Regions from separate parts of the Pseudomonas sp. GOM7 genome, predicted to be linked through region 2. Evidence: predicted binding sites of a transcription regulator. Region 2 holds the regulator's gene; the other holds the start of a gene.
What was found. The regulator LexA, encoded in region 2, represses DNA repair genes until DNA is damaged. The targets are predictions, from matches to a motif close to CTGTNTNNNNANACAG.
Positions count from the first base shown of each region.

Region 1 (11,138 bases), 980 kb from region 2:
TCTTCTCGCGGTTCGACGGGTTGGCCTCGCACTCTTCCTCATAGGTGGAATACATGTAGGCGGTGTCGGTGGCGAATTCGGCGGCGCAGGTGTCCACGCGCTTGTACACCGGCAGCACTTTCAGCTTGTGGCGGTGGGCACGCAGGCTCTTCTCGGAAACGCCCAGCAGCTTGGCCAGACGCGCATCGGAGAAGCCCTTGCGCTTGAGCTTGAACATCAGGTCGTAGTCGATGGCGGACAGACCCAGGGTCTGCACGGTGGCTTCGTCCTTGATCAGATCCTCGATCTGCACCAGGAACCACTCGTCGATACGGGTCAGCTCGAACACTTCGGCGACGCTCTTGCCAGCGCGGAAGGCATCGGCCACGTACCAGATGCGGTCAGCACTGGGCACGGTCAGTTCGCGCTTGAGGATGCTCTCGGCTTCCGGGTCGTTCAGGTCGAGTTTCGGGTCGAAGCCGGCAACGCCGACTTCCAGGCCGCGCAGGGCTTTCTGCACCGACTCCTGGAAGGTACGACCGATGGCCATGACCTCACCCACGGACTTCATCTGGGTGGTCAGGCGGGCGTCGGCCTTGGGGAATTTCTCGAAGGCGAAGCGCGGAACCTTGGTCACCACGTAGTCGATGGCCGGCTCGAAGGACGCCGGGGTACGCCCGCCGGTGATGTCGTTGGAGAGTTCGTCGAGGGTGTAGCCGACCGCCAGCTTGGCGGCGATCTTGGCGATGGGGAAGCCGGTGGCCTTGGAGGCCAGCGCCGAGGAACGCGACACACGCGGGTTCATCTCGATCACCACCATGCGTCCAGTGTTCGGGCAGATGCCGAACTGCACGTTGGAGCCACCGGTTTCCACGCCGATCTCACGCAGCACCGCCAGGGAGGCGTTGCGCATGATCTGGTATTCCTTGTCGGTCAGGGTCTGCGCCGGGGCCACGGTGATCGAGTCGCCGGTGTGCACGCCCATGGGGTCGAAGTTCTCGATGGAGCAGACGATGATGCAGTTGTCCTTCTTGTCGCGGACCACCTCCATCTCGTATTCCTTCCAACCGATCAGCGATTCGTCGATCAGCAGCTCGTTGGTCGGCGATAGATCCAGACCGCGGGCGCAGATTTCCTCGAATTCCTCTCGGTTGTAGGCGATGCCGCCGCCGGTGCCACCCATGGTGAAGCTGGGGCGGATGATGCAGGGGAAGCCCACCTGCTCCAGCACGCCGTAGGCTTCTTCCATGGTGTGAGCAATACCCGAACGCGGGCAGGCCAGACCAATGGATTTCATGGCCTTGTCGAAGCGCGAGCGATCTTCGGCCTTGTCGATGGTGTCGGCATTGGCACCGATCATCTCGACGCCGAATTTCTCCAGCACGCCGTGGCGCTCCAGATCCAGGGCGCAGTTCAGCGCGGTCTGGCCGCCCATGGTCGGCAGCAGCGCGTCCGGACGCTCCTTCTCGATGATCTTGGCCACGGTGGCCCACTTGATCGGCTCGATGTAGGTGGCATCGGCCATGGCCGGGTCGGTCATGATGGTGGCCGGGTTGGAGTTCACCAGAATGACACGGAAACCTTCTTCCTTCAGCGCCTTGCAGGCCTGGGCGCCGGAGTAGTCGAACTCACAGGCCTGGCCAATGACGATGGGGCCGGCACCGAGGATCAGGATGCTTTTGATATCTGTACGTTTTGGCATTTTATCTCTCTCGAATCCTTGGGTCAGTCGGCGGGCTTAGCGGCGCTTGGCCATGGCTTCGATGAAGCGGTCGAACAGCGGGGCGACGTCGTGCGGGCCGGGACTGGCCTCAGGGTGGCCCTGGAAGCTGAAGGCGTCCTTGTCGGTACGCTCGATACCCTGCAGGGTGCCATCGAACAGCGACTTGTGGATCGGCCGCACATTGCTCGGCAGGCTGCTCTCGTCCACGGCGAAACCGTGGTTCTGGCTGGTGATCATCACCACGCCGCTGTCGAGATCCTGCACCGGGTGATTGGCACCGTGGTGGCCGTGGCCCATCTTGACGGTCTTGGCACCGGAGGCCAGGGCCAGAAGCTGGTGGCCGAGGCAGATACCGAACACCGGGATCTCGGTTTCCAGGATTTCCTGGATCGCCTTGATCGCGTAATCGCACGGCTCGGGGTCGCCTGGGCCGTTGGAGAGGAATACGCCATCGGGCTTCAGCGCCAGCACTTCACTGGCCGGGGTCTGCGCCGGTACCACGGTCAGGCGGCAGCCGCGAGCGACCAGCATGCGCAGGATGTTCAGCTTCACACCGTAGTCGTAGGCCACCACGTGGTACGGCAGATCCTCGGCCGGGATCAGCGGGTGGCTGTCGCTTTCCAGGTTCCATACACTGGAGCGCCACTCGTAGGCGGTGGCGCAGGTGACTTCCTTGGCCAGATCCATGCCCTTGAGGCCCGGGAAGCTGCGCGCCAGCTCCAGAGCCTTCTCTTCGGTGGCATCGGCGCCGGTGAGGATGCAGCCGTTCTGCGAGCCCTTCTCACGCAGGATGCGGGTCAGGCGGCGGGTGTCGATACCGGCGATGGCGACGGTGCCATTGGCTTTCAGGTATTCGTCCAGCGGCTGCTTGTCGCGCCAGCTACTGGAGATCAGCGGCAGGTCACGAATGATCAGACCGGCCGCCCACACGCTGCAGGATTCGCCGTCTTCCGGGGTGGTGCCGGTGTTGCCGATGTGCGGATAGGTCAGGGTGACGATCTGCTGGGCATAGGACGGATCGGTGAGAATTTCCTGATAGCCGGTCATGGCGGTGTTGAACACCACCTCTCCGATCGTCTGGCCATCGGCCCCGATGGAATCGCCGCGAAAAATGCTGCCGTCAGCAAGGGCCAAAATGGCAGGTTTGGGGGCTGGCTTAGTCAAGAAGACCTCCGTCTCGATCAAGGCTTGAAGCAAACGCAGGTTGTAAAAAAGCGGGATGACGTGTGAAGGTCATCCCGCTTTTTTATTTGAGCCATTCTGCGTAACTTTTAGTGGACACACTAAAACAGGAAGCTTACAGGAAAAGCCTTTTTCGGTCCACCCGAATTCCAAGCTGCAATACGGATGGCCGCCCCCTGCAAGCTGCAAGCTCGTCAGCGGAAAAGTCCGCCCTGAGTAGTCAAGCCCTTACTTGCAGCTTGTCGCTTGAGACTTGCAGCTTATTTAAGCCCCAACACGTCCTGCATGTCATACAGCGCGGCATCACGCCCGGCCAGCCACAGCGCCGAACGCACGGCGCCCTTGGCGAAGGTCATGCGACTGGAGGCCTTGTGGGTGATCTCCACGCGCTCGCCGTCGGCGGCGAACAGCACGGTGTGATCACCCACCACATCGCCGGCACGCACGGTGGCGAAGCCGATGGTTTCGCGCGCGCGCGCGCCGGTCTGACCTTCACGCCCATAGACCGCCACCTTTTGCAGGTCACGCCCCAGGGCGTCGGCGACCACTTCGCCCATGCGCAGCGCAGTGCCGGACGGCGCATCGACCTTATGCCGATGGTGCGCCTCGATGATCTCGATATCCACGTCGTCACCCAGCACGCGAGCGGCGGTATCCAACAACTTCAGGCACAGATTGACACCGACGCTGAAGTTGGCGGCAAAGACGATGGGAATCTGCTTGGCCGCTTCGCTCAGCCGCTGCTTCTCTTCCACGCTGAAACCGGTGGTGCCGATGACCATGGCCTTGCCTGCCTGGCGGCAGACCTCCAGGTTCTTCAGGGTCACCGACGGATGGGTGAAGTCGATCAGCACGTCGAAGTCATCGACCACCGCCGCCAGATCACCCACCAGGGTCACGCCGACCTTGCCCAGGCCGACCAGCTCGCCGGCATCGGCGCCGATCAGGCTGCTGTCGGCGCGGTCGATGGCCGCGCTGAGCTTGGCGCCCTCGGCCTGGCTCACGGCCTCGATCAGGGTCTTGCCCATGCGCCCGGCGGCGCCCATCACTGCAATACGTTGCATAACATCAGCTCCAAGCTGCAGGCCTCAAGCGGCAAGCCAAGCGCAATACCTCTTGCCGCTTGTGGCTTGCCGCTTGATGCTCAATTAAACGTCACCGAAGAAGCGCTTCACGCCCTCGAACCAGCCACTGGCCTTGGGCGAGTGGGAGTCGTCGCCCTGCAGCGACTTGCGGAACTCCTCGAGCAGTTCGCGCTGACGCTTGTTCAAGTTGACCGGCGTTTCCACCGCCACCCGGCACATCAGGTCGCCTGCCGCACCACCCCGTACCGGGGCCACGCCCTTGCCACGCAGGCGGAACAGCTTGCCGGTCTGGGTACCTTCGGGGATCTTCAGCTTGACCCGACCATCAAGGGTCGGCACTTCCAGCTCGCCTCCCAGGGCAGCGTCGGCGAAGCTGATCGGCACCTCACAGTACAGATGCTTGCCGTCACGCTGGAAGATCGCGTGCTCGCGCACGTTGACCACCACATAGAGGTCGCCGGCCGGGCCGCCATGGGCACCCGCCTCGCCCTCGCCGGATAGGCGAATGCGGTCGCCGGTGTCGACGCCTGGCGGTACCTTGACCGACAACGTCTTGCTCTCTTCCACACGGCCCTGACCATGGCAACTGCCACAGGGGTCGGTGATCATCTTGCCGGTGCCATGGCAGCGCGGGCAGGTCTGCTGTACGGAGAAGAAGCCCTGTTGCATGCGTACCTGACCGATACCACCACAGGTGGTACAGGTCACCGGGCTGGTGCCTTTCTTGGCACCCGTGCCATCGCAGGTCTTGCAACCGACCAGGGTCGGCACGCGAATGGTCACGTTGGTACCACGCACCGCCTCTTCCAGATCCAGTTCCAGGGTGTAGCGCAGATCCGAGCCGCGCTGAGCGCCACCACGAGAACCGCCACGGCCACCGCCGAAGAAATCGCTGAACACGTCACCGAAGATGTCGGAGAAGTTGGCGCCGCCGAAACCGGCACCGCCAGCGCCACCCATCTGCGGGTCGACACCGGCATGACCGTACTGGTCATAGGCCGAACGCTTGGCCGCATCGGAGAGCACTTCGTAGGCCTCGTTGGCCTCCTTGAAGCGCTCTTCGGCCTCTTTGTCATCCGGGTTGCGGTCCGGATGGTACTTCATCGCCAGGCGGCGGTAGGCCTTCTTCAGGTCCGCCTCGCTGGCGCCGCGTTCCACGCCCAGGATTTCGTAATAGTCTCGTTTTGCCATAGTTGTGCTGCACTCTCAGATTCGTGAGCTCCAGATACGCCGACGCGGGAGAGAGCTCCCGCGCGGCGAATCCTGCCCGCCGCGGACGACGGGTCGGAGCGAAAGAAGGCGCGGCGCGAGGCCGCTGACCTTACTTGTTCTCCTTGACCTCTTCGAATTCGGCGTCGACTACGTCGTCGCCGGCATCCTTGGCATCGGCAGCATCCGCCTGGGCAGCACCACCTTGCGGCTGCTCGGCATACATCTTCTGCGCCAGCGGCGTGGTGGCCTCGGACAGGGCGTTCATCTTGGCTTCGATGGCGGCCTTGTCGTCACCCTTGATGGCCACTTCCAGCTCGCCGATGGCCTTCTCGATAGCGGCCTTCTCGTCGGCAGTGGCCTTGTCGCCCGCTTCGGTGATCATCTTGCGGGTGGCATGCACCAGTTGGTCGCCCTGGTTACGCGCAGTGGCCAGCTCCTCGAACTTGCGGTCTTCCTCGGCATTGGCCTCGGCGTCACGCACCATGCGCTCGATCTCCTCGTCGGACAGGCCAGAGTTGGCCTTGATGACGATGGACTGCTGCTTGCCGGTGGCCTTGTCCTTGGCGGACACGTGCAGGATGCCGTTGGCGTCGATGTCGAAGGTCACCTCGATCTGCGGCACGCCACGCGGAGCCGGCGGAATCTCGGCCAGGTCGAACTTGCCCAGGGACTTGTTCTGCACGGCCTGCTTGCGCTCACCCTGCAGCACGTGAATGGTCACAGCGCTCTGGTTGTCGTCGGCGGTGGAGAACACTTGCGACTTCTTGGTCGGGATGGTGGTGTTCTTCTCGATCAACGGGGTCATCACGCCGCCCATGGTTTCGATACCCAGGGTCAGCGGGGAGACGTCCAGCAGCAGCACGTCCTTGACGTCACCGGCCAGCACGGCGCCCTGAATGGCAGCACCCATGGCCACTGCTTCGTCCGGGTTGACGTCCTTGCGCGGCTCCTTGCCGAAGAACTCGGCAACGGTCTTCTGCACCAGCGGCATGCGGGTCTGACCACCGACCAGGATCACGTCGTCGATCTTGCCGACGTCGATGCCGGCGTCCTTCAGCGCGGTGCGGCACGGCTCGATGGTGCGCTGCACCAGATCCTCGACCAGCGACTCCAGCTTGGAGCGGGAAATCTTCACATTCAGGTGTTTCGGGCCAGTCGAGTCTGCCGTGATGTACGGCAGGTTGACGTCGGTCTGCTGGCTCGAGGACAGCTCGATCTTGGCCTTCTCGGCGGCTTCCTTGAGGCGCTGCATGGCCAGCGGGTCGCCCTTGAGGTTCATGCCGGTTTCTTTCTTGAACTCGTCGACGAGGTAGTCGATCAGGCGGATGTCGAAGTCCTCACCACCGAGGAAGGTGTCACCGTTGGTAGCCAGTACCTCGAACTGGTGCTCGCCGTCGACTTCGGCAATCTCGATCACCGACACGTCGAAGGTACCACCGCCCAGGTCGTAGACGATCACGGTGTGGTCGCCCTTGGCCTTGTCCATGCCATAGGCCAGCGCAGCCGCGGTCGGCTCGTTGATGATGCGCTTGACGTCGAGGCCGGCGATGCGACCGGCATCCTTGGTGGCCTGACGCTGGCTGTCGTTGAAGTAGGCCGGAACGGTGATCACCGCTTCGGTCACCGGCTCGCCCAGGTAGTCCTCGGCGGTCTTCTTCATCTTCTTCAGCACTTCGGCGCTGATCTGCGGCGGCGCCATCTTCTGGCCGTTGACTTCGACCCAGGCGTCACCGTTGTCGGCCTTGGCGATCTTGTACGGCACCAGGCCGATGTCCTTCTGCACCACGTCCTCGTCGAAACGACGACCGATCAGACGCTTCACCGCGTACAGGGTGTTGTGCGGGTTGGTCACTGCCTGACGCTTGGCCGACTGGCCAACCAGGATCTCACCGTCGCCGGCATATGCGATGATGGACGGCGTGGTGCGAGCGCCTTCGGCGTTCTCCAACACCTTGACGTTGCCGTTTTCCAGAATGGAGACGCAGGAGTTGGTAGTCCCCAGGTCGATACCGATGATTTTGCCCATGAATGTTCTCCCGAAACTTTGATTTTTCCGTCGCCTCGTTTCGCAGGCGCCGGTAGCACTAAAACGCTTGACTCAGAGATGGGGTCGCCCCCGGATATTTCAAGCCTGCTCGTCGATGGACGGCGGCGGCGTGGTCGGTGCCTTGCTGACCACGACCATGGCCGGGCGCAGCAGGCGACCATTGAGCAGATAGCCCTTCTGGAACACCTTGAGCACGGAGTTCGGCTCGACGTTGGTGCTCTCTTCCATCGCCATGGCCTGGTGGTGCTCCGGGTTGAACGGCTCACCGTGCGGGTCGAGCGCCTCCAGCGAATGCCGGGCCAGGGTGTCGATGAACAGCTTGAGGGTCAGTTGCATGCCCTCGCGCACGGCCTTGAGCGCTTCGTCGTTCGGGCTGGACAACTCCAGACCACGCTCCAGGCTGTCGACCACCGGCAGCAGGTCGTTGGCGAACTTTTCCAGGGCGAACTTGTGCGCCTTCTCCACGTCCTGCTCGGCGCGACGACGCACGTTCTGCAGCTCGGCCGCCATGCGCAACGACTGATCCTGCGCCGCTGCTAGCTGCTCTTCCAGGGCCTGCACGCGAGCCGCCAGATCATCGCTCGACGCGGCATTCTCGGCCGCCTGCGCCTCGGGGTTCTGCGTATCCAGGTTCTGTTCGTCAGCCATGCCTCTCTCCTCTCGAATGAATCGGCGCGGATCCGAACCGCGCACCTGCCGCCTATATGGAGCCAATTCCACAGCTTTCAAGGGGCGATAAAGGAGGATTGTCAGCACGAGAAAAAACACTGTATAAATAACCAGACATCAATTCGGGAGCGTTCGCCATGCTGGTGCACCTGTCCATCCACAACTACGCCATCGTCGACCATCTGGACCTCGAGCTGGACGCCGGCATGAGCGCCATCAGCGGCGAAACCGGTGCTGGTAAATCGATCATGCTCGACGCCCTCGGCCTGTGCCTGGGTGACCGCGCCGACAGCGCCGTGGTGCGCCCCGGCGCGGACAAGGCGGACATCCTCGCCAGCTTCGACCTGGCCGACATCCCCGAAGCCCGCGCCTGGCTTGCCGAGCGCGACCTGGACAACGACGGCCCGTGCATCCTGCGCCGGGTGATCACCGCCGAGGGCCGCTCACGCGGCTACATCAACGGCAGCCCCTGCCCGCAAGCCGACCTCAAGGCCCTTGGCGAACTGATCATCGACATCCACAGCCAGCACGAACACCAATCGCTGCTCAAGAGTGACACTCACCGCCGCCTGCTCGACGATTACGCCGGCAGTCAGGAACTGGCGCGCCAGGTGCAGCTCGCCGCGCAACGCTGGAAGCAGACGCGCAACGAGCTGGAACGCATCTCTAGCCAGAGTGACGAACAACGCGCCCGCCACCAGTTGCTCAGCTACCAGCTCGAAGAACTGGAGAACCTTGCCCTAGGCGAGAACGAGCTGGAACAGCTCGAGCAGGAGCACAAGGCCCTGAGCAATGCCGAAGCCCTGCTCGGCGCCTGCCGTCAGGTACTCGACCTGTGCAGCGAGAGCGACGCCGGCAACGTGCTCTCGGCGCTCACCGCCAGCCTCAACCGCCTCGGCACCTTCGCCGGACAGGGCGGTGCCTTGGGCGAAGCCAGCAACCTGCTGGCCAATGCACAGATCCAGGTGGAGGAAGCCGTAGGCGAGCTGAACCGCTTCGTCGATCACTTCGATGCCGACCCGCAGCGCCAGCAGTTTCTCGAAGAGCGCCTGGACACCATCTATACCCTGGCGCGCAAGCACCGCATCCAACCCACTGAACTGGCCGCCCTGCAGCAGCAACTGTTCGAGGAGCTGGAAAGCCTCAATGCCGACGACGAAGCCGGCGAGCGCCTGGCCGAAGAACTGGCCGCCTATGAACGTCACTATCAGGAAAAGGCCACCGAACTCAGCGCCCTGCGCAGCAACGCGGCCGAACGCCTGGCTACGGCCGTGCAAGAGGAGATGCAGACGCTGGGCATGCCTGGCGGGCGTTTCAGCATCCAGCTACAACCCCTGGACGGTGCCGAACCCAACGGCAATGGCCTGGAGGCCGTAGAGTTCCTGGTCAGCGCCAACCCGGGGCAGCCGCTGCGCGGTCTGGCCAAGGTGGCCTCGGGCGGCGAACTGTCGCGCATCAGCCTGGCGATCCAGGTGATTACCGCACAGACCTCACGCGTGCCGACCCTGGTATTCGACGAAGTGGACGTGGGCATCGGCGGCCCCACCGCCGAAGTGGTCGGGCAACTGCTGCGCCGCCTGGGCGAGCGCGGCCAGGTGCTGTGCGTCACCCACCTGCCGCAAGTGGCCGCCCAGGGGCATCAGCACCTGTTCGTGCACAAGCAGCGCGGCGTCGATGCCACCTCAACCGCCGTGAGCAAGCTGGACGAGAACGGCCGCGTCGAGGAAATCGCCCGCATGCTCGGCGGCGTCGACCTGACCGAGGAATCCCTGGCCCATGCGCGCAAGATGGTCACCAGCGCCCAGGCCGCCTGAAACGACATGGCCCGAATGCAATCCGGATCATGACAAAGCAAAAAGGCGACCCGCAGGTCGCCTTTTTCGTTGCAGCAAGAGCATCAGCTCTTCTTGCGCACGTAAAGCACCAGATTGTGATCGACCAGCTCGAAGCCGTGTTCCTTGACGATCTCCTTCTGGCGCTTCTCGATCTCGGAATCGAAGAACTCGATCACCTCGCCGGAATCGACGCAGACCATGTGGTCGTGATGACCGCTGTCGGCCAGCTCGAATACCGCATGACCGCCATCGAAGTTGTGGCGCACGACCAGACCGGCGGCCTCGAACTGGGTCAGCACGCGGTAGACGGTGGCCAGACCGACATCCTCACCCGCCTCCATTAGCGCCTTGTAAACATCTTCTGCGCTCATGTGGCGATACTCGGCATTATCGAGCATCTGCAGGATTTTGACTCGTGGCAGAGTCACTTTCAGTCCAGCTTTGCGCAGTTCGTTATTTTCAACCATGGTCTGCTTTCTCGTAGGGGCTGCTTTCGCAGCCTCCCTTAATACGGGTATGATCCGGGGTTCAAGATGCCCAAGATAGTGGAAGTCACCCTCCGATGCAAAAAACCAAGCTCTTGCTGACCAGCCTGTCACTGACCGGGCTCTTCGCACTCGCCGGTTGTTCATTCCCCGGGGTTTACAAGATCGACATTCAACAGGGCAATGTCGTGACGCAGGACATGATAGACCAGCTACGCCCAGGAATGACCCGGCGCCAAGTGCGGTTTATCATGGGCAATCCGCTGATCACCGATACCTTCCACGCTGATCGCTGGGATTACCTGTACAGCATCCAGCCAGGCGGCGGCGAGCGTCAGCAGGAACGCGTCAGCCTGGCGTTCGACGGCAACGACCAGCTCATCGGCCTTGCGGGTGACTTCATGCCCGGTGTCAGCCGTGACCAGGCCATCATGGGCGCTGGCAGCGACACCAGCACCGCTCAACCCGCCAAACCAAAGGACGAGCCTGCCGCCCCAGGCTCGCTGCTGGAGCAGATCCAGCGCGAGGTGGATCAGGTGGAAACCGTGCCGGTACCGACGCCAGAACCGCTGGATACCGACGCGCAGTAACAGGCGGACACGAAAAGGCCCGGAAGCGATTCCGGGCTTTTTGCATCTGCGCCTGCAAAGCTCAGGCTGACTCTTCGCCCTCTTCCTTGGCCTTGGCCCTGGCCGCACGCTGTTTGCGCACCTCCTTGGGATCGGCAATCAGCGGCCGGTAGATTTCCACCCGCTCACCCTCTTCCAATACGCGCTCTTCCGGCTTGGCCACGGCCTTGCCGAAAATCCCCAGCGGCGCCTGTTGCAGATCCAGCTCGGGAAAATACTGCTGCATGCCGGAGCGCAGAGCAGCCTCACGCACAGTAGTGCCGAGCGGCACTGACAGGCGCAGCAAGCGTTG
Region 1 covers NZ_CP113519.1:1,044,604-1,055,741, reverse strand. The annotation lists gene carB (carbamoyl-phosphate synthase large subunit) at 1-1,681, opposite strand, end outside; gene carA (glutamine-hydrolyzing carbamoyl-phosphate synthase small subunit) at 1,718-2,866, opposite strand; gene dapB (4-hydroxy-tetrahydrodipicolinate reductase) at 3,145-3,948, opposite strand; gene dnaJ (molecular chaperone DnaJ) at 4,033-5,160, opposite strand; gene dnaK (molecular chaperone DnaK) at 5,291-7,207, opposite strand; gene grpE (nucleotide exchange factor GrpE) at 7,307-7,876, opposite strand; gene recN (DNA repair protein RecN) at 8,035-9,711, shown strand; gene fur (ferric iron uptake transcriptional regulator) at 9,795-10,199, opposite strand; gene OU800_RS04720 (outer membrane protein assembly factor BamE) at 10,295-10,807, shown strand; gene OU800_RS04715 (RnfH family protein) at 10,869-11,138, opposite strand, start outside.
Region 1: recN (DNA repair protein RecN) is a predicted target of LexA. The motif match lies at 7,996-8,011, and genes of this name have one in related genera.

Region 2 (11,138 bases):
CTCTGCGATGCGCCGCAGAAGGACCCGGATGGCCGTCCGACAGTGATTCGTTACAGCCGCAAGACCAAGGAGCAGTACGTGCAATCCGAAGTGGACGGCAAGCCGACTGGCTGGCGTGCGTTCTACGATGGTGGCAAGTGGAAGGTCGAGGACAAGCGTTGACGCGCGTCCGCACTGGCTGAGCGCCGACCGGGCCTCATTGCCGGCTGGTGCTGCCGGCTCGCCGGAGGGCCAATTGATGGCGAATGCCTGACGAGATGCGCACCGGCTTTTGCCGGTGCGCGTATCATGAGTCGATCTGCTGTGGAGGGCATCGCGATGGCCAAAGAAATCTACACCCGCACCAATCAGAAGATCTTCTTCGCCGGTATCGCCCTGGACAACTGGCGCAAGGCCGAGGCCTCCAATGCCTTCAACTTGCAGGCGCTGGTGCAGGCTGAGCGCGAGGCCGCGTTGTTCCACCTCTACGGTGGTTTGTTGGGGCTGTGCCATGAGATTGCCGGTTACTACCGCATGCATGATGCTGCGCCCACGCGTGTCGAGGCTTTCGTTCAGCAGGCGGTACTAGAGGCTACGCCCAGCCCCGAGCTGGCCGAACTGGTTGAATTGACTCAGCAGAGCGAAACCTGGTTGGCGCAGTTGCTGGCGGCCTATGCTGCGCTGTTCCAGCCGCCGCGCGAGGCGCGCAAGGCCAAGGTCGACCCGGCCATGCCCTTGATCACGGCGGTCAGCGTCGGTGAAGAGCCTGCAGAGCTGAGTCTCGATGAAATCGATGCCTGGCGTCAGCAGCTCAAGGGCCTGGTGCTGCGTTTTCGTGAAGGCCTCAGCGAGTGCTGAGTGCGTTATCTGGACGAGTGGGCTGGGGTTGAGCCGGGCCGGCTGTTACAATTTCATGTTTTTTGCAAAGAGACCGAGCCATGCCTACATCCTTTCTGGAAATCGTCGAACTGCCCGATGGGCGTATCGCCTTGCGCCGAGCAGAGGACGAGGAGGCATTGGTAACTTTGGATTTCTCTGCCGATGCCAAGGCCTTTCTGCAGGGCCAGCATATCGAGGTGGCCAAGGCCATGCTCAATGTCGGAGTGCAGATGGCCGGTCGAATGGCCGAAGGTGATTTCAGCAGCGAAGAAGAGGAAGGGCCGAGAGTCCTGCACTGAGGCTGAGGCGCTACGACACAACGCAAACGGGGCTCATTGGAGCCCCGTTTTCATTTGTGAGCCTGATTCAGCCCAGGCTGATGTTGAGGCTCTGCGCTCCACCGCTAACGGCGGCCTGTACCAGGCGTTGGCGAGTACTGCGTTCGACAGGGTGTAGCCAGCTGATGACGGTATGGCTGCGGCCCAGTTTTAGGGCTTCCTCGGCCAGCTCCAGGGCGCTTTGCCCTTGCCGTGGTTGCAGCAGCAGGATGCGTTCGCGGTTTAGCCCGGCATCGCGTAGCCAGCTTTGCGTGAGGCTGGCGGGTGGCGCCACCAGGGTCAGCCAACGTGCGTCCTGGTTCTGGCTCAGCTCGCGCAGGATCGGCGCCAGCAAGTGCAGGCAGTGGCCGGCAGCGCCGCGCAGAGCCAATTCACTGAAAGCCTGATCATCCTCGCTGTGGGCGATGCTGTCAGCAACCAGTGGCTCGCTCGACGCGCCAGCAAGGAATGCGTCGAAAAGTGGGAGTTGTGGGCGCTCGAACGACTGCTGCATTTGCATGGCGTTTCCTCAGCGGCGGATTACACCGACACTCAAACCTTCGATGACCAGATCCTGATGTTCCAGATCCACTTCGATCGGGGCGAACTCAGGGTTCTCGGCGATCAGCCAGACCTTGTTGCCCTCGCGCTTGAAACGCTTGACCGTCACTTCATCGTCGATGCGAGCGACGACGATCTGGCCGTTGCGTGCTTCGCGGGTGGTGTGTACGGCGAGCAGATCACCATCGAAAATACCGATGTCCTTCATGCTCATGCCGCGCACACGCAGCAGATAGTCGGCCCTGGGCTGAAAGAAGGCCGGGTTGATCTGGCAGGATTCCTCGACATGCTGCTGGGCGAGGATCGGTGCACCGGCAGCGACACGACCGATCACGGGCAGGCCATCGTCTTCGTTGGCGGCACCAGGCTCGAAACCGGGGATGCGGATGCCGCGTGAGGCGCCTGGGGTCATCTCGATGGCGCCCTTGCGGGCCAGGGCCTTGAGATGCTCTTCTGCCGCGTTGGGCGACTTGAACCCCAGCTCCTGGGCGATTTCCGCGCGGGTAGGGGGGTAGCCATTGTCTTCCAGGCAGCGTTTGATGAAGGCAAGGATTTCAGCTTGGCGTGGCGTCAGTTTCAGCATGGCTGGGCTCTGTCTTTTTATACAGTGACTGGGATTATATACAGTAAGCGTGGCTTGGCAATCATCAATTTCAGTGTGCTTGCGCGGGTCTGTAACTTGTCGCTCGCTATGGGCGTCTTTGCCTGTTGTATGCTGTGACTGCTCGGACAAAATCCGGCTCGCGCGGCTTGACAATTCGATGGGCTGAAACGTATGTTTCAAACAAGTGTTTGTCAGGTGATCATTCATGGCTCAGTCGGAAACCGTTGAACGCATTCTCGATGCTGCGGAACAGCTGTTCGCGGAAAAGGGCTTCGCCGAAACCTCGTTGCGCCTGATCACCAGCAAGGCTGGGGTCAACCTGGCAGCGGTGAACTACCACTTCGGCTCGAAGAAGGCGCTGATCCAGGCGGTCTTCTCGCGCTTTCTCGGCCCCTTCTGTGCCAGTCTGGAAAAGGAGCTCGACCGCCGCCAGGCCAAGAGTGAAGCCCCGGCGACCCTTGAAGAGCTGCTGGAGTTGCTGGTGGAGCAGGCGTTGGCGGTGAAGCCGCGCAGTGGCAATGACCTGTCCATTTTCATGCGCCTGCTCGGCTTGGCCTTCAGTCAGAGCCAGGGGCACCTGCGCAAGTACCTGGAAGAGGTCTACGGCAAGGTGTTCCGTCGCTACATGTTGCTGGTGCACGATGCCGCACCGCGCATCCCTCCGCTGGAGCTGTTCTGGCGCGTGCACTTCATGCTGGGTGCGGCGGCGTTCAGCATGTCCGGGATCAAGGCGCTGCGGGCCATGGCCGAGACCGATTTCGGCGTCCACACCTCCATCGAGCAGGTCATGCGCATGATGGTGCCTTTCCTGGCCGCCGGGATGCGCGCCGATAGCGGGGTTGCCGATCCGCTGCTGGCAAGCGCCCAGCTCAAGCCCCGCAACAAGCCAGTGAGCGTGCCGGCCAAGGCATGACGGCGGTGTGCGTGGCGCAAGGCATCCGCTAAGCTAGCCGGCATGGCGGATCTCGATTTCTTGCATATCTCCCTCGCTGATCAGGCGCTCTACGGCTTTGCTGGCGGGCGTCTGCTCGTGCGTTTTGCCGTTTCCACAGCGCTCAATGGCCCCGGTGAACGCAATGGCAGTGGCTGCACGCCGCGCGGCCTGCATCAGGTGCGTGCGCGTATCGGCGCCGGGCTGCCGCTGGCGGCCGTGCTGCGGGGGCGGCGCTGGACCGGGGAGGTCTGGTCACCCGAGTTGCACCAGCAGTTTCCCGGGCGCGACTGGATACTGACTCGCATTCTCTGGCTCAGCGGTCTGGAGCCGGGGCGCAATCGCCTGGGCGAGGTGGACACCTTTCGCCGCTATATCTATCTGCACGGCACACCGGATACGGAACCCATGGGTGAGCCGTTGTCCCATGGCTGCGTGCGTATGCGTAACGCCGACATGCTGGCGCTATTCGATCGCGTGCCGTTGCACTGCCGGGTGCGCATCGACGAGGCGCCATGCCCGCAGTGGGCGGCAGATCAAGACTTTCAATAAGGAATATCCCCATGCAAGGCTCTTTGATGATGGATGTCGCCGGCACCTGGCTGACCGCCGAGGATCGCCAGATGCTGCGTCAGCCCGAGGTGGGCGGCCTGATCATCTTCGCTCGCAATATCGAATCACCGCGCCAGGTGCGCGAGTTGTGCCAGAGCATCCGCGCCGTGCGCCCGGATCTGTTGCTGGCGGTGGATCAGGAGGGTGGGCGCGTGCAGCGTCTGCGTCAGGGCTTCGTACGCTTGCCGGCGATGCGCGCCATCGCCGACAACGACAATGCCGAAACCCTCGCCGAACACTGCGGCTGGCTGATGGCCACCGAAGTGCTCGCGGTGGGGCTGGACTTGAGTTTCGCCCCGGTGCTCGACCTCGATCATCAGCGCAGTGCGGTGGTCGGTAGTCGCGCCTTCGACGGCGACCCGCAGCGTGCCGCCACGCTGGCCGGTGCCTTTATCCGCGGCATGCACCAGGCCGGCATGGCGGCGACCGGCAAGCACTTCCCGGGGCATGGCTGGGCCGAGGCCGATTCCCATGTCGCCATTCCGGTCGACGAGCGCAGCCTCGATGAGATCCGTGCCTGCGACATGCAGCCGTTCCGCCTGCTCGGTGGGGCGCTGGATGCGGTGATGCCGGCGCACGTCATCTACCCCGAGGTGGATGATCAGCCCGCCGGTTTCTCACGCCGTTGGCTGCAGGACATCCTGCGTGGCGAGCTGGGCTTCGACGGGGTGATCTTCAGTGATGACCTGTCCATGGCCGGGGCGCATGTGGCTGGTGATGCCGGCCAGCGTATCGAGGCGGCGCTGAGCGCCGGTTGCGACATGGGCCTGGTGTGCAATGACCGGGCCGCCGCCGAGGTGGCGCTGAGTGCTCTGCAGCGTTTGCGGGTGCGAGCGCCCGAGCGTCTGGTGCGGATGCGTGGGCGTGGCCACGTCTGCACCGATTACCGCGCTTCGCCGCGCTGGTCGCAGGCCATGGCTGCGCTGCGCGCCGCGCAGTTGCTGGACTGACGGCGATGACCCTGCACGCCATCATCGGTGGCAGCGGGCTGACCCAGCTCGAAGGGCTGCGCATCGAGGCCGAGCTGAGCATGGAGACGCCTCATGGCACGCCATCGGCGCCGATCCTGCGTGGCGAGCTGCGTGGGCGCGCCGTGCTGTTTCTGGCTCGTCACGGCCACCCACATCGTATCCCGCCGCATCAGATCAACTATCGGGCCAATCTGTGGGCACTCAAGCAGGCCGGCGCCGAGGCGATCATCGCGGTCAATGCGGTCGGCGGCATTGCCCAGGCCATGCCGGCTGGCCACTTCTGCGTGCCGCAGCAGATCATCGATTACACCTACGGGCGCGGCCATACCTTCTTCGAGGGTGAGCTGGAGCGGGTGACCCATATCGACTTCAGCGAGCCCTATGATACGGGGCTGCGCGCCGCGCTGATCACTGCCCTGCGCGGCGAAGGCGTGGCCTTCAGCGACCATGGCGTCTACGGTTGCACCCAGGGCCCGCGCCTGGAAACGGCAGCGGAAGTCCTGCGTCTGGAGCGTGATGGCTGCGATCTGGTGGGCATGACCGGCATGCCCGAAGCGGCCTTGGCCCGTGAGCTGGAGCTGCCTTACGCTTGCCTGGCACTGGTGGTCAATCCGGCTGCCGGCAAGGCGCCGGGCCTGATCACCATGGCCGATATCGAGCGCGTGCTGGAGCAGGGCATGGGCACGGTCAGGTCGGTATTGGCGCGGGTGCTGGCCGGCTGAGCCTTGGGCTATGAAAAAGGGCCGCGAAGCGGCCCTTTTTCATTTACCTGCAGATGCACTCAGAGCGGGCTGATGCGGATGAGCGCGCCCAGGCTGCCGTGGTCGAGGTAGGTCAGGCTGTTGTCTTTCAGGCGCTGGCTCACCTTCATGTGTTCGCTGGCCTCGACCAGGCCGTCCGCGCTGAAGTGGTTGATCCACAGATCCAGATCCAGGTCGGTGAAGCGCTCCTGCACGAAGTTCAGCGTACCTTCGACCGGATAGTGGCCGATCTGGCCATCGCCGCTGTTGACGGAGACGCGGCTCGGGCTGCTGCCCAGGGTCTGGCTCCAGGCCTTGTGCAGCAGGAGCTGGTAGCCGTTGCCGGGGTTGAGCTTGGCTGCTTCGCCGTTCAGCGCGGTGGAGCGTTCGCTACCGCCGATTGGCAGGGCGTCGCCAGCCCAGTCGTCCGGGGCGATCTTCGGTGCGATCACGGGTTCGCCGCCCTGGCGGAATACCAGCAGCTCGACCTGGTACAGGCGGTCGGCGAAGGCGCTCGGGGCGAGCAGGCAGAGCAGCAGGGCGATCAGGTGCAGTGGGCGCATCATGGGTGAATCCTTCAGGTGGTGGGCGCAAGGCGCTCGAACAGGGCTTCCAGGGTGTTGAAGCGCTCTTCCGCGCGCTCCATCGGCACCTGGATCTTGAAGACGGTGGCGCCTTCAAACTTGTAGCGTTTCGGCTGGGCCTGGATCAGCTTGATCAGGGTCAGCGGGTCGACGCAGGTTTCCGCGGCGAATTCGATGCGACCACCCTGCGGGCCGGCGTCGACCTTGGTGATGCCCAGCTTGTCGGCTTGCAGCTTGAGCAGGGTCAGGCGCATCAGGTGCTTGGTCGGCTCGGGCAGCAGGCCGAAGCGGTCGATCATCTCCACCTGCAGCTCCTTCAGGCCGTCCTCGTCAGTGGCCGAGGCGATGCGTTTGTAGAGGATCAGGCGCGCATGCACGTCGGGCAGGTAGTCCTCGGGGATCAGCGCCGGTACGCGCAGGTTGATCTCCGGGCCGCCGCCCAGCGGCTGCTCGAGGTTGGGTTGTTCGCCTTTCTGGATGGCCTTGACCGCGCGCTCGAGCATTTCCATGTACAGGGTGAAACCGACAGCCTGGATCTGTCCGCTCTGGCCGTCGCCGAGCAGTTCGCCGGCGCCACGGATTTCCAGGTCGTGGGTGGCGAGAATGAAGCCGGCGCCGAGATCCTGCGCGCCAGCGATGGCCTCCAGGCGCTTCTGCGCATCTTCGGTCATGCTCTTGCGTGGCGGTGTGAGCAGGTAGGCGTAGGCCTGGTGGTGGCTACGACCGACGCGACCACGCAACTGGTGCAACTGGGCCAGGCCGAACTTGTCGGCGCGTTCGATGATGATGGTGTTGGCGCTGGGCACGTCGATGCCGGTTTCGATGATGGTCGAGGCCACCAGCACGTTGAAACGCTTGTGGTAGAAATCGCTCATCACCTGTTCGAGATCGCGCTCGCGCATCTGCCCGTGGCCAATGCCGATGCGTGCCTCCGGCACCAGCTCGGCCAGATCGGCAGCGCATTTCTCGATGGTCTTCACATCGTTGTGCAGGTAGTACACCTGGCCGCCGCGCAGCAGCTCGCGCAGCAGCGCTTCCTTGATGGTCGGCTTGTTCTCCTCCATGACGAAGGTGCGTACCGACAAGCGCCGCGCCGGCGGCGTGGCGATGATCGACAGGTCGCGCATGCCGGCCACGGCCATGTTCAGGGTACGCGGAATCGGCGTGGCGGTGAGGGTAAGGATATCCACCTCGCTGCGCAGGGCCTTGAGCTGTTCCTTCTGGCGTACGCCGAAACGGTGTTCCTCGTCGATGATCACCAGGCCCAGGTTGTGGAACTTGACGTCATCCTGCAGCAGCTTGTGGGTGCCGATGACGATATCCACCTTGCCTTCGGCCAGTTGCTGCACGGCGCCTTCGACTTCCTTGGCACTCTTGAAGCGGCTCATCACTTCCACCTTCACCGGCCAGTCGGCGAAGCGGTCGCGGAAGCTGTTGTAGTGCTGCTGGGCGAGCAGGGTGGTGGGCACCAGCACGGCCACCTGTTTGCCGCTGTGTACGGCGATGAAGGCGGCGCGCATGGCCACTTCGGTCTTGCCGAAGCCGACATCGCCGCAGACCAGGCGATCCATCGGCTTGCCGGCCAGCATGTCGGCGCGCACGGCGTCGATGGCGGCCTGCTGATCCGGGGTTTCCTCGAAGGGGAAGCCGGCGCTGAAGGTGGCGTAGTCCAGGGCCGGATCCTGGAAGGCGAAGCCTTCTCGGGCGGCGCGGCGGGCGTAAATGTCGAGCAGTTCGGCCGCCACGTCGCGCACCTGTTCGGCGGCCTTGCGCTTGGCCTTCTGCCAGGTTTCCGAGCCGAGGCGGTGCAGCGGCGCCAGGGCATCGTCGCTGCCGCTGTAGCGGGCAATGAGGTGCAGGCTGGCCACCGGCACATAGAGCTTGGCCTCGTCGGCGTATTGCAGGGCGAGAAATTCGGCGGCCTGGCCGTCGAACTCCATGGTCACCAGGCCCAGGTAGCGGCCGACGCCGTGATCGATATGCACCACCGGCGCGCCTTCGCGCAGCTCGGTAAGGTTCTTGATCACGTTGTCGCCGCCGTCGCGGCCTTTTTCGCGACGACGACGCTGCATCACGCGCTGGCCGAACAGCGGATTCTCCGGGATCAGCGCCAGCTCCTCGAGCAGCAGGCCTTCGTCCAGTGGTGCGATGCAGATGTTCAGGCGCTCTTGGCTTTCGGCGAACGCTGGCCAGCCATCGACTTCCTTGGGCTTGAGCTTGAGGCGGGCGAGCAATTCCAGCAGCACCTCGCGGCGCCCGGCCGATTCGGCGCAGAACAGCACGCGGCCCTGATATTCCTCGATGAAGCGGCGCAGCGCCGCCAGCGGCTCACCGGCCTTGGCCTGGATCGCCAGGTCGGGCAGGGCGCTTGCCTCGAAACGGGTGTTGCCGACACCGGGTTCGATGTCGTCCTGGTTGACCACCACCCGTGGCCAGTTCTTCAGGCGGGCGAAGCAGTCTTCCACCGGCAGGAAAATGTCGGCCGGCGGCAGCAGCGGGCGCTCGGGGTCGACGCGGCGGTCTTCATAGCGGTTGCGTGCATCCAGCCAGAATTGCTCGGCGGCTTTTTCGATGCCGGGCAGGGAGAACACCTGGGTGTCACCCGGCAGGTAGTCGAAGAGGGTGCCGGTTTCCTCGAAAAACAGCGGCAGGTAGTACTCGATGCCGGCCGGGGTGATACCGGACGACAAGTCCTGGTAGATCGGGCAGCGACGGAAATCCACGTCGAAGCGCTCGCGGAAGCGTCCGCGAAAGTCGCCGACGGCTTTCTTCTCCAGGGGAAACTCGCGCGCCGGCAGCAGGCGGATCGACTCCACCTTGTCCACCGAGCGCTGGTTTTCCGGGTCGAAGGTGCGCAGGGTCTCGATCTCGTCATCGAACAGGTCGATGCGGTAGGGCACCTCGCTGCCCATGGGGAACAGGTCGATCAGCGCGCCGCGCACGGCGAACTCGCCATGCTCGTAGACGGTATCCACGCAGCGGTAGCCGGCGGCTTCCAGGCGCGTGCGCATCTGCTCCACGTCCAGCTTCTGGCCCACATCCAGCACCAGGCTGCTGCCCAGCAGGAAGCGCTTCGGCGCCAGGCGGTGTAGGGCGGTGGCGATCGGCACTACGAGAATGCCGCGGCTCAGTTGCGGCAGGCGGTAGAGGGTGGCGATACGCTGGGAAATGATGTCCTGGTGCGGCGAGAACACATCGTAGGGCAGGGTTTCCCAGTCGGGGAAATGCAGCACCGGCAGATCCGGGGCGAAGAAGGCCAGTTCTTCCTGCAGGCGTTCGGCGCTCTGGCTGCCTTCGGTCAATACCAGGGTGAAACGCCCGGCATTGCTGGCCGCTTCGGCGATGGCCAGGGACAGGGCGGCGCCGGGCAGGTTGCCCCATTGCTGTTTGCCGGCACTGGCCGGCAGAGACGGAAGACGCAGTACGGACACGGGCGGCTCACGGTCGTGACGAAAAGGCCGGGAATTGTAGCGGGGCTTGGTGGTCAATGTCAGTCGCGACAGGCGCGCATTGCTCATGCTTGCGTGCGCCGTCATAATGTAGCCCCTTTTTTCAGCCCCTACATGTGGAAGGTATTGCCCGTGACTCAGAAGCCCGACCAGTGTCTCGGTGAATGGATCGATCGTGAAGCCCTTGCCGAAGCAATGATTCCGTTGATTGGTCAGCTCTACCGCAACAACAATGTGGTGACCTCGATCTATGGCCGTGGCCTGATCAACCGTTCGGTCATCGACATCCTCAAGGCTCACCGTTTCGCCCGTCATCGCCTGGCCGACGAGACCGAGCTGTCGGTACACGACACCTTCCCCATGCTCAAGGCCATGAGCGAACTCAAGCTGGGCGCCGCTTCGGTGGACCTGGGCAAGCTGGTCGCCAAGTTCAAGGCCGAGGCTGCCGGTCGCAGCGTCGAGCAGTTCGTCAAGGACGAGCTGGCCGATGTGGTGGGCAAGCAGAACGGCGCGGCCCGTGAAGGCACCGATGTGGTGCTGTACGGTTTCGGTCGCATCGGTCGTCTGCTGGCGCGCATCCTGATCGAGAAGACCGGTGGTGGCGACGGCCTGCGCCTGCGTGCCGTGGTGGTGCGCAAGGGTGCCGACAACGATCTGGTCAAGCGCGCCAGCCTGCTGCGTCGCGATTCGGTGCATGGCAAGTTCAATGGCACCATCACCATCGACGAAGAGCACAACACCATCACCGCCAACGGCAACCTGATCCAGGTGATCTACTCCAACGACCCGGCGTCCATCGACTACACCCAGTACGGCATCAAGAATGCCCTGCTGGTGGACAACACCGGCAAATGGCGTGATGCCGAAGGTCTCGGCCAGCACCTCAAATGCCCGGGCATCGACCGCGTGGTGCTGACCGCACCGGGCAAGGGCGCGCTGAAGAACATCGTGCATGGCATCAACCACGGCGAAATCACTGCCGAGGACAAGATCATCTCCGCTGCCTCCTGCACCACCAACGCCATCGTGCCGGTGCTCAAGGCGGTCAACGATCAGTACGGCATCGTCAACGGTCACGTCGAGACCGTGCACTCCTACACCAACGACCAGAACCTGATCGACAACTTCCACAAGGGCAGTCGTCGTGGTCGTAGTGCCGCGCTGAACATGGTGATCACCGAAACCGGCGCCGCCACCGCTGCCGCCAAGGCACTGCCAGTGCTCAAGGGCAAGCTGACCGGCAACGCCATTCGCGTGCCGACGCCGAACGTGTCCATGGCCATCCTCAACCTGAACCTGGAAAAGGCCACCACCCGCGAAGAGATCAACGAGTACCTGCGCCAGATGGCCATGCACTCGGACCTGCAGAAGCAGATCGACTTCGTCAGCTCGCAGGAAGTGGTGTCCACCGACTTCGTCGGCTCACGCCATGCCGGTGTGGTCGATGCCGAGGCCACCATCGCCAATGACAACCGCGTCGTGCTGTACGTGTGGTACGACAACGAGTTCGG
Region 2 covers NZ_CP113519.1:2,029,331-2,040,468, forward strand. The annotation lists gene topA (type I DNA topoisomerase) at 1-162, shown strand, start outside; gene OU800_RS09180 (DUF6586 family protein) at 319-837, shown strand; gene OU800_RS09185 (hypothetical protein) at 918-1,157, shown strand; gene sulA (SOS-induced cell division inhibitor SulA) at 1,225-1,695, opposite strand; gene lexA (transcriptional repressor LexA) at 1,705-2,319, opposite strand; gene OU800_RS09200 (TetR/AcrR family transcriptional regulator) at 2,546-3,253, shown strand; gene OU800_RS09205 (L,D-transpeptidase) at 3,296-3,823, shown strand; gene nagZ (beta-N-acetylhexosaminidase) at 3,835-4,833, shown strand; gene OU800_RS09215 (S-methyl-5'-thioinosine phosphorylase) at 4,839-5,576, shown strand; gene OU800_RS09220 (CsiV family protein) at 5,636-6,157, opposite strand; gene mfd (transcription-repair coupling factor) at 6,172-9,609, opposite strand; gene OU800_RS09230 (glyceraldehyde-3-phosphate dehydrogenase) at 9,742-11,138, shown strand, end outside.